4 regions of the Bradyrhizobium sp. CCBAU 051011 genome follow, and region 3 is predicted to be linked to each of the others. Evidence: riboswitches for the same ligand, from Rfam matches in the RefSeq annotation. Region 3 holds a riboswitch; each other region holds the start of a gene.

Region 1 (3,213 bases), 2.4 Mb from region 3:
TGACACGCAGCGAGGCGCTGGTCTCGGAGCCGTAGCGGCGGGTCGGATCGAGGTTCACGTTGAAGAACAGCGCCGGGATGAAGTGGATCTCGTTCTCGAGGTCCATGCTGTAGATGCTCGATTGCATCTGGAAGCCACCGCTCTTGATGCGGAATCCGCCCTCGATGTCGTGCGAGGTCTGGGTCTTCAACTGGAAAGTCCCTGGAACGAAGAAGGGACCGCTGGAGACGCGCTCGTCGACGGTCGGGGTTCGGAATGCGCGCGCGGCGCGGCCGAATACCGAGAACACGCTGTTGAAGCGATGCTCGAGGCCAACATGCAGCGCGTACTGTGTTTCGTTGCTGTCCAATGGAGAGGCCGCGGGGCTGCAATTGAAGAACATGGCGCAACCGGGTGCATTGGGATCAAACCGATCCCGGGCACTCAGGCTGGTATTTTGAACCCTGGCGCCATAGGAGAAATCGGTCGTCGGCAATAGGCCGACCGTGTGCTGCCAGTAGCCGGCCAGCGTCTGCTGCGACAGGTCGTAGATGTGGGTCGGCGCAAGGCCTTTGAACGCTCCGCGGTCCTGATTGAATGTCGCGTCGTAATAATCGATGCCGGTCAGGATCTGCGAGGGAATTCCGAAGATCGAGTTCTTGATGCTCAATCGCGGCGTGATCGACCAGGTCAGCAAGGATGCGTCGTTATAGGTGGAGGAGAAGCTCGGAAGTGGCGAGGCAAACGGTACAGCGCCGAAGAAACCGCTTTGCGTGTCCTTCTTCCGAACGCCGCCGTCGACAATCAGGTCGACGCCATTCATGATTGTCTTGGTAAAGCCGGTGGTGGCGCTGGCGCCCTGCTGGTTGCCGTAATCGAACGGCGTATTGGTGCCTCTGCGATCGGTGACGAGTTGATCTAGTCCGATGGAGGGATCGACGGTGCGTCCGCCCGGGAAACCGAGCTTCTGGTCGTCGCCGGTCACCGTAAGGAAGGCCTTGAGGTCCGGTGTGGAATAATTGAGATTGCCGACCCCGTTGCGCTGGTCGAGGGCGTTGTTGACCCGGTAACCGTCGGACTTGATGGCGTTGCCATAGAAGGACGTCGACCAAGGTCCGTAATTGGTAGCGGCCGAGACATTCGCAAGCCGTTGGTTGAACGAGCCGGCGCCGGCCTCGGCGCGCATGGCAACAGGAGGGCCGCCGACGCCGTCCTTCAGGACGATGTTGACGACGCCGCCGACCGCGTTGTCGCCGTAGAGCACCGCGCCGCTGTTGCCGCGGGTGATTTCAATGCGCTCAATCGAATTGAGTGGAATGGTCGAAAAATCGACGCCGGCCATGTCGATGTCGTTGAGCCTTCGGCCGTTGATGAGCACCAGCGTATTTGAGGTCGCGAAAGCGCCGAATCCGCGGAGGTCGACGCTGGTCTTGGCGCCGTTGACGCCGCCATACAGGCTCGTCAGTTGCACGCCGGGCGTTTGCGCGATGATTTCCTGCAACGTTTGTGCGGGCGAATGCGCGATCTCTTCGGCGGTAATAACGGTCGACGCCGTGCCGACAATACCTGAAAACTGCCGGCCGCCGCTGCCGCCCGCGCCTTGCGAAGCACTTTGCGATGAGGCGCCCGAACCGGTCCCGGCTGCGGGCCGTGTGCCGGTCGGGGGCGCTGCCGCCGGCACGACGCGGCGCGAGGTCGATCCTTCATCATAGGTCGGTTTGGCGCGGGTCCGATTCAGGTCCGTGGGCGAGGTTATCTCGATCGGCGGCAATTGCTCAGGCGGCGTCTGTGCCGCTGCGCCGGAAATGCCGAGCGACACGATCGGTATGAGGAAGCTGGAAGCAAGCCAGACGCGGCGGCGCGTAGCGGCTCTGTTGGTGGAAGACATGGTTCAGACCTCGGTATGACGTCAGTGGCACGTCACAGCGAACCAAGTCTCACCGTATGCTAACCGAGCTTAGGTGAAGCTAATGTCTGTACTCCCCGACCGACATCTTCGCGTGTGACCACGGCTGACGGCAGGTCTCCTGGCTCGCGGGTCGTTACCCCATCGTCGCCTTCCCAGGACCGAGAGCCCAGTGGCGTGTGACGAAGGATTCGCCGCTTACAGTTGCGGGGGCAGCCGCGGAATTGGGGGATTTTCCCCGCACCGCATTCCCTTTTGATCCCCAAAACGGGAACCGTCGGGAACTATGGTAGAAGTCTGTCAAAGTCTGAGTCAATCCGCCCCAGCGCGCCGAGCGATCCCTACTGGACGAGTGCGCTATTTTTGCCGCATGAGCACGCGTGCCCGACCGTCTGTACCGGAGCGGGCAAAACTGCTTTAGGACGATCGATGAGTGTTGAGGCCGTAACCCTGACCAACGAGATTGCCACGCGCCGGCGGATCGGCGCGGTGGCGGCGCTTTCCGTCCTCGTTGTGTTCCTGATGCTGATCTCGCTTGGCATCGGGCCGGTGCGGCTGTCGCCGCTTTCAGTGGTGCAAGCGCTGTTGGGCGCCGGCAGCGACGTATCGCAGGTGATCGTGCGGGAGATCCGCCTGCCGCGCACGCTGCTGGCGCTCGCGATCGGCGCTATTCTTGGCCTGTCGGGCGCTTCGCTGCAAGGCTTGCTCCGCAATCCACTGGCCTCGCCCTCGTTGTTCGGCGCGCCGCAATCGGCCGCCTTCGGCGCCGTGCTGGTGATTGCGCTGGGGCTGGCCGATGTGCGCTCCTACGCGCTGCCGGTTGCGGCGATCGCTGCGGCCTTCGGTTCGGTGTTTGTGCTGCTCACCATCGCCGGCCGCAATGCCGGGCTGCTGATCCTCATCCTCTCGGGGCTCGCGATATCGAGTTTCGCGGGTGCTGCCACCGCGCTGGTGATGAACCTCTCCAGCAATCCCTTCGTGGTGCTGGAGATCGCGTTCTGGCTGTTGGGCTCGCTGGAGGACCGCAGTTTTCAGCATGTGATGCTGGCGTTTCCCTTCATCATTGCCGGCGCGATCATGCTGTTCAGCCAGCGCCATGCCTTTCGCGCGCTCAGTCTCGGCGAGGAAACCGCGCAAAGCCTCGGCGTCGATGTCGGCCGCCTCCGGCTGTTCGTGATCTCGGGCGTCGCACTCGGCGTCGGCGGTGCGGTCGCGGTTACCGGCACCATCGGTTTCATCGGCCTGGTCGCGCCCCATCTGATGCGGCCCGTGATCGGTCACGATCCGGGGCGGCTGTTGATCCCGAGCGCGCTTGCTGGCTCGGCGCT
Region 2 (3,213 bases), 3.3 Mb from region 3:
TCCGAAGAGCTCGTTCATCTGCACGTGTTGGGCCACGAACTCGGCCATTGCGTCCAGTTTGTTTTCCAGTTCCGGGGTTTCACCGGCCTGTACCAATCCCAAATGGCGCTCCGGCAGAGCGATGCCGTCGGATTTTGGCAAGCTGCCCAGGATGGGGATTGCAAGTTTGGTAATTCCATCACTTACCAGGCGAAGATGCCTTTCGCTGGCGACGCGGTTCAGAACGATGCCAGCAATTTTCACCCGTTCATCGAAGGTCATAAACCCCTTTACGATTGCGCCCGCGGATTGCGATTGCGCGCTGACATCGAGCACCAGCACAATGGGAAGGCCGAGCGCAGATGCCACGTCCGCAGATGAACCGCTGCGACCGGGTTGAACAGGAACGCCGTCGAACAAACCCATGGACGCTTCGCAGATCAGCAGATCGCTGTCCTTCGCAGCTTCGGCTGCAAGCTGTGCGATCAGGCCAGGTTTCATTGCCCAGCTATCGAGATTGACGCCAGGCCGGCCGGAAGCGGCACCATGAAACGCCGCATCGATATAGTCCGGTCCACATTTTGCGCCGGCCACGCGAATTCCACTTCTTCGGTAAGCACGGAGAAGTCCGATCGTCAAAGTAGTTTTGCCGCTGCCAGATCGGGGAGCAGCTATCATGAGACCGCGCGGGGGAGGGGCAGCAATCATTCTGCGCGCCGATTACCGAGCGCAAAAATCACCTGCGCGACGCTGCCTGCGACGGACGAATCTGCCTGCACTAAGGTCACAGATCCAATTTCCTCGAATCGATCTCTCGCCATCTGTTGATCAACTTAGGTTTGGCCCAAACGATCGCAGCGGTTTCGCCTTGCGGTCGATCCGCGCGTGAATCACATCCGCAAGTATTTGATTATACTTTAGAAAGGTTCGGCGGCTGCGTTGGGTATCAGGTTCTTTCTTGTCATGCGGTAACTGACGCAACTCCGCTGATGGGTCAACCGCCGTTGACCGGGGCATCTTCGGCGGTTAGCGTCATCGGCGATGGTCCTTCCCTAGGAAGGTGAAAAGGGAAGCCGGTGCGACAAACGTCAACGCCGGCGCTGCCCCCGCAACTGTAAGCGACGAGCCCGCGCCGGTGCCACTGGGAAATCCCGGGAAGGCGGCTACGGGCAGTGACTCGCGAGCCAGGAGACCTGCCATCACGAACTGTGCTTTGGAGGCGTCTGGGCGGGGTGCACCGGACGGGAGCGAGCCCGATGGCGCCGTTTGCCGTCGAGCGCGACCCAACAAAGCTCGCGGCCGCAAGGCCATGATACGAGCAACTGATGGATCGCGACAGCGCTACTAAGCCCGCCCGTCAAGCCTTGATCGAACAGCCGCAGGCCAACCTGCCTGACAGGCCCGTCGTCGTGAGTGTTTGCATCACCTGCAAGGCGGCGGACGGCGCTGCTGTGGTCGGCCCGGAGATGTACGCGGCTGTGCAGGCTGCGATCGGGAAGGACGCCAACATTGCCGTCCGCCCGGTGCAATGCCTTAGCGTTTGCAAGCGCCCAGCGACGGTCGCGGTCACGAGTCCCGACGGATATACATTCATGTTTGGCGATCTGCAGACCGAAAGCGGCGCTGCGGCGCTGGTATCATTCGTGCAATCCTACCAAAAATCCGATTTCGGTCTGGTCCCCTGGCGGGAACGTGCCGAGGTGCTGCGAAAGGGCATGGTGGCACGGGTACCTCCCATCCGTTGGTCACCGGACGACGGACGCGCACCGAAATGACGGATCTGGCCACTACCTTGGTGCTGGGTGGCGCCCGTTCCGGCAAATCTGCGTTTGCAGAATCGCTTGTAGGCGCCAGCGCGCTGGCGAAGGTCTATGTCGCGACGGCTACCGCCGGCGACGAGGAGATGAAGAGCCGGATTGCGTTGCACCGCGCCCGCCGTGGCGAGGGCTGGATCACCATTGAAGAGCCGCTAGCGCTGGTCGACGCGTTGACGCGCGAAGCCAGCCGCAATCGCGTCGTGCTGGTGGATTGTCTCACCTTGTGGCTGTCAAATCTGATGTTCGCTGGACGCAATCCAGACGTCGAAGCTCAGCGTTTGACGCGATTTCTCGGTGTCGCAAAGCATCCTGTCGTCTTTGTCTCGAACGAGGTCGGCCTTGGGCTGGTGCCGGAAACGCCGCTCGGCCGGACGTTTCGTGATGCGCAGGGGCGACTGAACCAGGTAGTCGCCGCCGCCGTTCCGCAAGTTGTGTTCATGGCAGCCGGACTTCCGCTCTGGCTCAAGCGCTAGTGGCTCAAGGAGAATGAAATATGTCGCGTGTTCCGGTTACCGTGCTGACTGGGTTTCTTGGCGCGGGCAAGACCACCTTGCTGCGCTCGCTGCTGACCCAGGCCGACGGACGCCGCATCGCCGTCGTCGTCAATGAATTCGGCGACGCTGGCTTCGACGGCGGCCTCGTGGAAGAATGCGCAGCGAACGCCTGCGCGCCGGGAGACGTCATCGAACTTACCAATGGCTGCATCTGCTGCACTGTGGCGGATGACTTCATTCCGACCATGGAACTGCTGTTGGGGCGCGACAAGCCGCTCGATGCCATTGTCATCGAGACTTCAGGGTTGGCGCTGCCGCAACCCTTGCTCAAGGCATTCGCATGGCCGGCGGTGAAAACGCGCGCCACGGTTGACGGTGTCGTTACAGTCGTCGATGCGCTTGCGCTGTCGGAAGGTCGGGTTACGCTCGATGAGGACGCAGTCGCAGACCAGCGTGCCGCAGACGAATCCATCGACCATGACGACCCGATCGAAGAGGTGTTTGAAGATCAATTGGCCTGTGCCGACCTGGTCGTGCTCTCGAAGAGCGACCTGGTATCGCCCATGGCGCTTACCGACATTGAAGCACGGTTGAAGGCTACGCTCCGCCCAGGAGTCAATGTTGTGCGGTCGATGGGCACATTGGCGCCCGCGGTGTTGATCGGAATGAACGCCGAGGCCGAGGAAGACGTGGCTGCCCGCGCTGGCCATCACGGCGAGGAAGAGGAACATTATCACGACGATTTCGACAGCATCGTCGTCAAGCCGTCGATCGCCCTCAGCGTCGACGAGATGCGTGCTCGGATCAGCGACGCGCTCGGTCTCGAAGGTGTGTTGCGCGTCAAGGGCCATGCGCGGGTTTCGGACAAGGTCGCGCCCGTGGTGGTGCAGGCTGTCGGGAGCCGCGTCGATCTGGTGTTCGGC
Region 3 (3,213 bases):
AGATGGCTGAGAGCGGCATGTGTCAGCTGTCCGAAAGCCGCAGCGACCATCGCGCCTTGCGGATAAAGTCCGGGACGCGGCTCCGCGATCATGCAAGCCGGCTTGACGTTGCTACGAAGCGCGTCGGGCAGTTTTGCGCCAGCCCCGACATGCGCTTTCATTCGCCCTCTCCCCTCCCTGGCTCCGCCCGAGTCGACGAACCACTCGGCAAGCGCGAGCGCAACGCTTACCGCTTCTGTCCGTGAGACGGGACGACCATGCTCCGCACCGTCGGCACGCACGATCAGCTCTCCCGCGATGCTGCGCTCGATCCGGATGTCGGCGGAGGCGCCGGCCAGCGCGGGCTCTGTGCTGCAATCAACGGCGAAGCCGAATTTGGTCGGCAGGTCGGGCGGTCCCATCACAAGCCCGCGTTCAAGTTCTGCTGCGAGAAAACAGGTATCGTCACTGGCGCTCCAGAAGGGCGAGACAAGGATGTTGCGCCGCGCTTCCGACTCCGCATCGGGATCGAGCAAGTGCAGCCGTGAGAGTTCCTCGATCAAGGGCCGATGACCTTGATCACTGACACCCCTGATTTGCAGGTTGCCCCGGCTGGTCAGATCGATCAGGCCGTTGCCGTAGCGCTCGGACAGCACCGCAATTCCCGCTGCCTGCTTCGGAGCCAGCCGGCCACCGTGCGGCCGGATGCGAACCACGAGCCCATCTCCCGACCGCATCGGCCGTAAGGCGCTGGGGCACCAGCCCTTGATCGCAACAGCGCTCATGAAGCCTCCCGCAGCGCGACCGCAATCGAATTGCGCCGTGTCCTCCAGGGCGAAGCTTGATTCAAACGGGTGAAGCAAGTCTCGATCGCCGCAAGCGCCGCCGGATTCTCGCGCGCCATGAAAGTGCGCACGTTGTCGCTGCCAAGCATCGCGTCGTAATAGAGATCGAAGAGATGCGTGGGCACCGCATCGGCAAGATGTGCAAAGCTGGCCATATGCTCTAGCGTGGCAGCGATTTCCGCCGCGCCCCGAAAGCCGTGGCGCATCATCCCGGACATCCATTTGGGTTGACCGCACGCGCACGCACAACGCGCGAAATTTCCTCGGTCAACGAGCGAGCACGCGGCTGATCGGGATGTGTCGCGTAGGTGGTAGAGCGATGGTGTGGCCGCGCCGAGGCGCGCCGCCGCGGGCGCAAGGCCCGCCTCATGCACGGCATAGTCTGCGGCGAGCAGCAGATCCGTTTCATGGTAATCGGTGGAAATGCGGGCAAGCGATTGTTTGCGGAAGATCTCCGGCCGGCTGCGCCACGGCACGATGCCGTCGGCCGTCGCCGCATAGGCCGCAGCACCGGCGATCACGTCCGGCGCGTTTATGTCGGACAGGCGGCCGCAGACGTAAGACCACCGTCCAGGCGCGCTGAGCGCGCAACCCTGGCTACAAGCAGACAGGCATTCGACCGGAACCACGTGGACGTCTTCCGGCACGCCGGCGAGAATGGCGCTGTGCAGACGCGCGCCTGGCGTGATTTTGCCTTCTCTTACGGGTTGGTCGGCACGGCAGGTGATGCAGACATGAAGCGTGACGGTCATCGCCCTCCTCGATTTTTGGCGGAGGCGATGAGGCGCACGAACCGGAGACACTACGGTTCGTTGCCGTCGCGGAGCACCCCGTCCGCCGGTCTCAAGTCTCTGCGCTGGCAGGTCTCCCGGCTTGCGGAGCAGGTTTTCCCTTCGATCTCCACCTTCCCAACCCTTGACGGGTCAGTGGCTCCTAGAGATCTCTCCGGTCACGGTCGCGGGGGCGGCTGCGCTTCAGGTCCAAGCTTCGCGGCTAGAGCCCTATCGCATTCCCTCTTCGCCTGTCCTAGGACAGGAACCAACGCCACCCCACCATTTGCCCAAGCGTGCAGCTTGTCAAGCCGTAGAGCGTGCTCATGACTTCCGAACCTGATGCCGCTGAGGACGAAACCGTGACCTCTGAAGCCTCGCTGGACGCCCACCATGCGGCCAAAATGGCGAAGAAAAAAAGCAGCGCGCGACCGGATGATAGCCGCCAAGAGCGGTGAGAAGGGACTCATCATCGTCCACACCTGCGCGAGCAAAGGGAAATCCTCCTTGGCTCTCGGCATGATCATGCGGTGCGTTGCGCATGGCTTTCCCTGCGCCATGATGCAATTCATCAAAGGTGCGTGGGACACCGGCGAGCGCCCGCTGCTGACCAGACATTTTGGTGAATTGTGTCGCGCCAACTGGGAACATCGGCGATCGGCGAAGGAATTTACCACTCGACGATAGCCTAGGTTTCAACTTTCCATCCAGAGCCTTCATCGCGTGTCAACTCGTAGGTCAACAAATCAGGATGCTGACCGCGATGCATTTGATGCGAACCTGGCGATTGGCCGAAGCGCAACTGGTAAATGCCATGCCTGTCCTTAGGAAAAAAGCTTTTCTGCCGGCCCACTATCGTTGCGGAATAATAGGCCGCTGACAGACATCAACTAATCCGATGGGCCGTTCTGACCTATCGATGGATTGGTGCGAGGACGCGGCGCCGCCCCCTGAATTCATGGGCGTGAGTGAGATCAAATGCAAGATCTGCAAGCTGGCGCTCCTGCTCGCCAAAAAAATGCCCGGCCTCCTTTTCGGCGGCCGGGCGGAAGTCAGTCTGGGGGGGAGCGACGCTGCTACACATCGCACCAGCTTCCGTCGGCAGAGGGAGGGTGCCGGCGGTTCATTTACGGCGGGGGCATTCGCCGTTAACTTTAGCCACGGGAAGGCCGATATACGTTCCAAATGAAATCAGGTTTCGCTTCCTTCTGCTCTATTCAGGGAATTCGGCCCAACGATCGCGTGAAGCTCGACAAGTGCGTCGGTCACGTAATCTTGAGGCGATCATCAAAGATATGCTTCAAGATGAACCCACCGAAAAGAGGCTGTCCGCCAATGCTTCGCCCACCTGTGATCACTCATCCGCGATGGAAGTGACGTCCGAGTATGTGTGCCATTTGCACCAGACTATGCTCGCTTTCTAACAGCATTCCGCAAAACTGGTGAAATCGATTGTTTCGATGGGATGCATCTATGCTGTTGATACATAAAGACATGCGTTCAGCGACCCTTGATCTAAATCGCCTCATTCGCGCAGGACGCTCTGGTGACCAGGCGTAAGCTCTGGCCGAATTGCAATCCATTTTACCAAGACATCGCGGTGGCCGACTTTTTTGCGC
Region 4 (3,213 bases), 3.3 Mb from region 3:
TTCACATCAGCCCGGTCACCGGCGATATCATCGGCCGCGTGGACAGCAGCCGACGCACATATCGCTGGTTGTTCAACGCGCTGCACAGTTTCGACTTTCAACTGTTCCTGATGTACCGCCCGGCTTGGGACATTGTGGTGTGGCTGCTGTCGATTCTGGGCGCTATCGTCTCGGTGAGCGGCGTCGTTATCGGCTGGCGCTACCTGCGCGGCTAAAGCGAATCCGCTCCGCTGGGCTGAACTCCGGAGTTACCGTTGCATCAAAGCGACAATCCAGTTTGCTGGCGGGATGATATCGACGCTTTGGCGTTCGAGCCGGACAACCATCGCGGCTTCTGCATGGTGCATCGGCTTGCCTTTCGAACGCTACTGCAGTTTTTTCCGGAGCCTGATGATTGCCTGGCCTTTTTTCGCAACCAGGAGCGCGCCTTCCGTGCCGCGGCGGCGGCCAAAATTGCTCGAAGAGAAATTGCGCGCGGGGTCAATTTTCACCTCACCAGCCGGGACGTAATCGAACAAATGGGCAATTAGGGGTCGCGAAAGACATTCGTTTCCGCTAGAAATGCCTGCTTCCTTGGAGAACCGTCATGCAACAGACTCGTACCGCTGCCAGTTTGCCGATCGCCAGTCATGACCTGAGCGTGGTCTACCAGGCAGCTCTCGCCATGGCTCTCGGTCTCTTCATCGTGGGGTTCGTCGGTTTCTCCCATATCGATGCCGTCCACAACGCCGCGCACGACGTCCGTCATTCGAATGCGTTTCCCTGCCACTGATTTGCGATGTCGATTTTTCGTTCGATTGTCTTTTCCGCGGTCTTGAGCGGACTGATCGGCGGTGCCGCGGTCACTGTCCTGCAATACTTCAGCACCGTCCCGCTGATCCTCAAAGCCGAAACCTACGAACACCAGGCGCCGGAAGCCGGTGTCAAGCCGACGGGCGAATCCACCAAGGGGCATGCGCCCCATAATCACGCCTCTCACGAACATGAGGCCACCGCTTGGAAACCAGCCGAAGGATTGCAGCGCAACGGCCTGACGGCTGCCGCCAATATTCTCACGGCAATTGGATTTTCGCTCTTGCTGGCCGGCTTCTATGCCATGCGCGGCGGCGTAGACCGGCACGAAGCACTGTTGTGGGGCCTAAGCGGCTTTGTGGTCTTCACCGCCGCGCCGGGGCTTGGATTGCCGCCCGAGCTCCCGGGCGCACCGGTCGCCGCCCTGGGGGCACGTCAGCTTTGGTGGACCATGACCGCACTGGCAACTGCCCTCGGCATGGGTCTCATTTTTCTGCATCGCGCCGTCTGGGCCACCGTGCTGGGATTTTGCCTGGTCGTCTCTCCACACCTGGTTGGCGCGCCACAGCATGCCGGCGCGCATAGCGACGTTCCCGATGCGCTCTCGCATCAGTTCGTGGTCTCCGTGACCATTACGAGCCTGCTGTTCTGGGCGTTGCTTGGTTGCCTCACCGGTGTTTTTTTTCATAGGTTCTCCGCACGATCGTCCGGAGCCTCGTCGTAAGCGGGTCGACGCCAATGGTTGCGTCGGATGTCGCTCTGTGCTTCGTTCCATCCGTCATCGGTGCCTTCGTAGAAGGTGAAACGGGAATGCGGTGCGGGGAAACACCCCCAATGCCGCAGCTGCCCCCGCAACTGTAAGCGGCCATTCTCAGTCCAACATAGCCACTGAACCTGCATTGGTTTGGGAAGGCGGACCGGGAGACGACCGCGAGCCAGGAGACCGGCCGATGACCAAGCTCAACTCGTTCGACGGTGGGTCGAAGGAAAGGTGGTCATGGGATTCTGTAGGTTTGCCGCGGGCTTCGCCGCGTTATTTGGCCTGTTTGGCCTTCCTGAAGAGGCGATCGCCCAGTCGGGTCCGCAGAAACTTCCAGAGGTCGTGGTCGAACCCAAGCCGTCGGCCAAGCCCGCCAAGCCCGTTCGCCGAACGGACAACGCAGCGCGCACGAGGCAGGCTGTGCCGGCAAGGCCCGATTCCTCGCCACCGCAACCGTCCGAATTGGTGATCACACCGGACCGAACGCCGGAGCCGCTCAGCCGTACAGGAAGCGCCGTTAGCGTCGTCAACAAGGAGACGATTGCAACTACCAATCCGGGGTCCCTGGTCGATGCTTTGCGAACCGTTCCGGGCCTCGACATCACCGAAAGCGGCGGCCCCGGCGCGACGACGAGCATCCGGTTGCGCGGCGCCAACACCGGTCAGACCCTGGTGATGATCGATGGCATTCGTGTCAACGATCCAACCGCCGCCAGCGGCGACTTCGATTTCGCGATGCTCATGCCGAGCTCGATCGAGCGAATCGAGGTGTTGAAGGGGCCGCAAAGTGCGCTCTACGGCTCGGACGCGATCGGCGGTGTCGTCAACATCATCACCAGGAAGGGCGGCGGCCCCGCCCAATTCAACGTCCGCGCCGAGGGCGGAAGCTATGGCACTGCCGCCACCAGCGGATCGGTGACAGGCTCCGCTGGTCCGTGGTCATACGCTGTTGCCGCAGGCGGACAACACAGCAACGGCTTCTCGCGTTTTGGTTATCGCATTCCGGCACTTGAGGCCAAGTATGGCCCGCTCGAGCGCGACGGATTTGATCGCGTCGGCGGCTCGGCGCGCATCGGCTACGACGCCGGAGAAGGTGTGCGGCTGGAATCCGGAGTTCTCTCCTCGTTCACGCGATCGGCATATGATGCGGCGACCGGCGCATTTCCCGACACGCCTTCAAGCGCCACGCGTCTGCTCCAGCAGGTTTGGGGACGCGCCTCTTTCGATACGCTCGACGGAGTCCTGAACCATAGCTTCAACGTGTTCGAGACCCACATCGACCGCTCCTTCAACGAGGTAAGCTACAAGATCAACAAACTGCCGCAGAACACGACATCGACCATTTCCGATTACGTCGGCAACAGTGTCGGCGCCGAATACCAGGGCAACCTGAAAATGGGGCCGCTAGGATCGCTTATTTTTGGCTCCAGAACACAACACGAAACCGCAAACACCTATGCTACCAAGCTGCTCCCGATTCCGGGGCCGCAGACGCCCCAGCTCAAGGGAACGCAAGATATCAATTCGGTGTTTGCGCTGTGGCAATTGCCGATCGGCGAGCGGCTGAACATCAGCCTTGGTGGACGGATCGACGATGTCGTCGACGTTGCCCGGTTCGAGACCTGGCGCGCGACCGCGGCCTACACGATTGTCGAAACCGG

The links. Region 3 has a riboswitch for cobalamin ahead of ACH79_RS44670 (DUF1636 family protein). Riboswitches for the same ligand answer to the same signal wherever they lie in the genome.
Region 1: another riboswitch for cobalamin. It lies ahead of ACH79_RS08635 (TonB-dependent receptor); the one in region 3 lies ahead of ACH79_RS44670 (DUF1636 family protein).
Region 2: another riboswitch for cobalamin. It lies ahead of ACH79_RS24500 (DUF1636 domain-containing protein); the one in region 3 lies ahead of ACH79_RS44670 (DUF1636 family protein).
Region 4: another riboswitch for cobalamin. It lies ahead of ACH79_RS24555 (TonB-dependent siderophore receptor); the one in region 3 lies ahead of ACH79_RS44670 (DUF1636 family protein).

What each region holds. Positions count from the first base shown of each region.
Region 1 is NZ_CP022222.1:1,793,783-1,796,995, reverse strand. It holds gene ACH79_RS08635 (TonB-dependent receptor) at 1-1,867, opposite strand, end outside; cobalamin riboswitch at 1,979-2,179, opposite strand; gene ACH79_RS08630 (iron ABC transporter permease) at 2,315-3,213, shown strand, end outside.
Region 2 is NZ_CP022222.1:5,253,950-5,257,162, forward strand. It holds gene ACH79_RS24495 (cobyrinate a,c-diamide synthase) at 1-687, opposite strand, end outside; cobalamin riboswitch at 1,005-1,195, shown strand; gene ACH79_RS24500 (DUF1636 domain-containing protein) at 1,305-1,754, shown strand; gene cobU (bifunctional adenosylcobinamide kinase/adenosylcobinamide-phosphate guanylyltransferase) at 1,751-2,269, shown strand; gene cobW (cobalamin biosynthesis protein CobW) at 2,290-3,213, shown strand, end outside.
Region 3 is NZ_CP022222.1:8,527,923-8,531,135, forward strand. It holds gene cobG (precorrin-3B synthase) at 1-764, opposite strand, end outside; gene ACH79_RS44665 (cobaltochelatase subunit CobN) at 761-1,198, opposite strand; partial or broken gene ACH79_RS44670 (DUF1636 family protein) at 1,247-1,576, opposite strand; cobalamin riboswitch at 1,665-1,882, opposite strand; partial or broken gene ACH79_RS40150 (cob(I)yrinic acid a,c-diamide adenosyltransferase) at 1,921-2,230, shown strand.
Region 4 is NZ_CP022222.1:5,268,370-5,271,582, reverse strand. It holds gene ACH79_RS24575 (PepSY domain-containing protein) at 1-215, shown strand, start outside; gene ACH79_RS24570 (hypothetical protein) at 255-530, shown strand; gene ACH79_RS24565 (CbtB-domain containing protein) at 587-772, shown strand; gene ACH79_RS24560 (CbtA family protein) at 779-1,516, shown strand; cobalamin riboswitch at 1,558-1,759, shown strand; gene ACH79_RS24555 (TonB-dependent siderophore receptor) at 1,790-3,213, shown strand, end outside.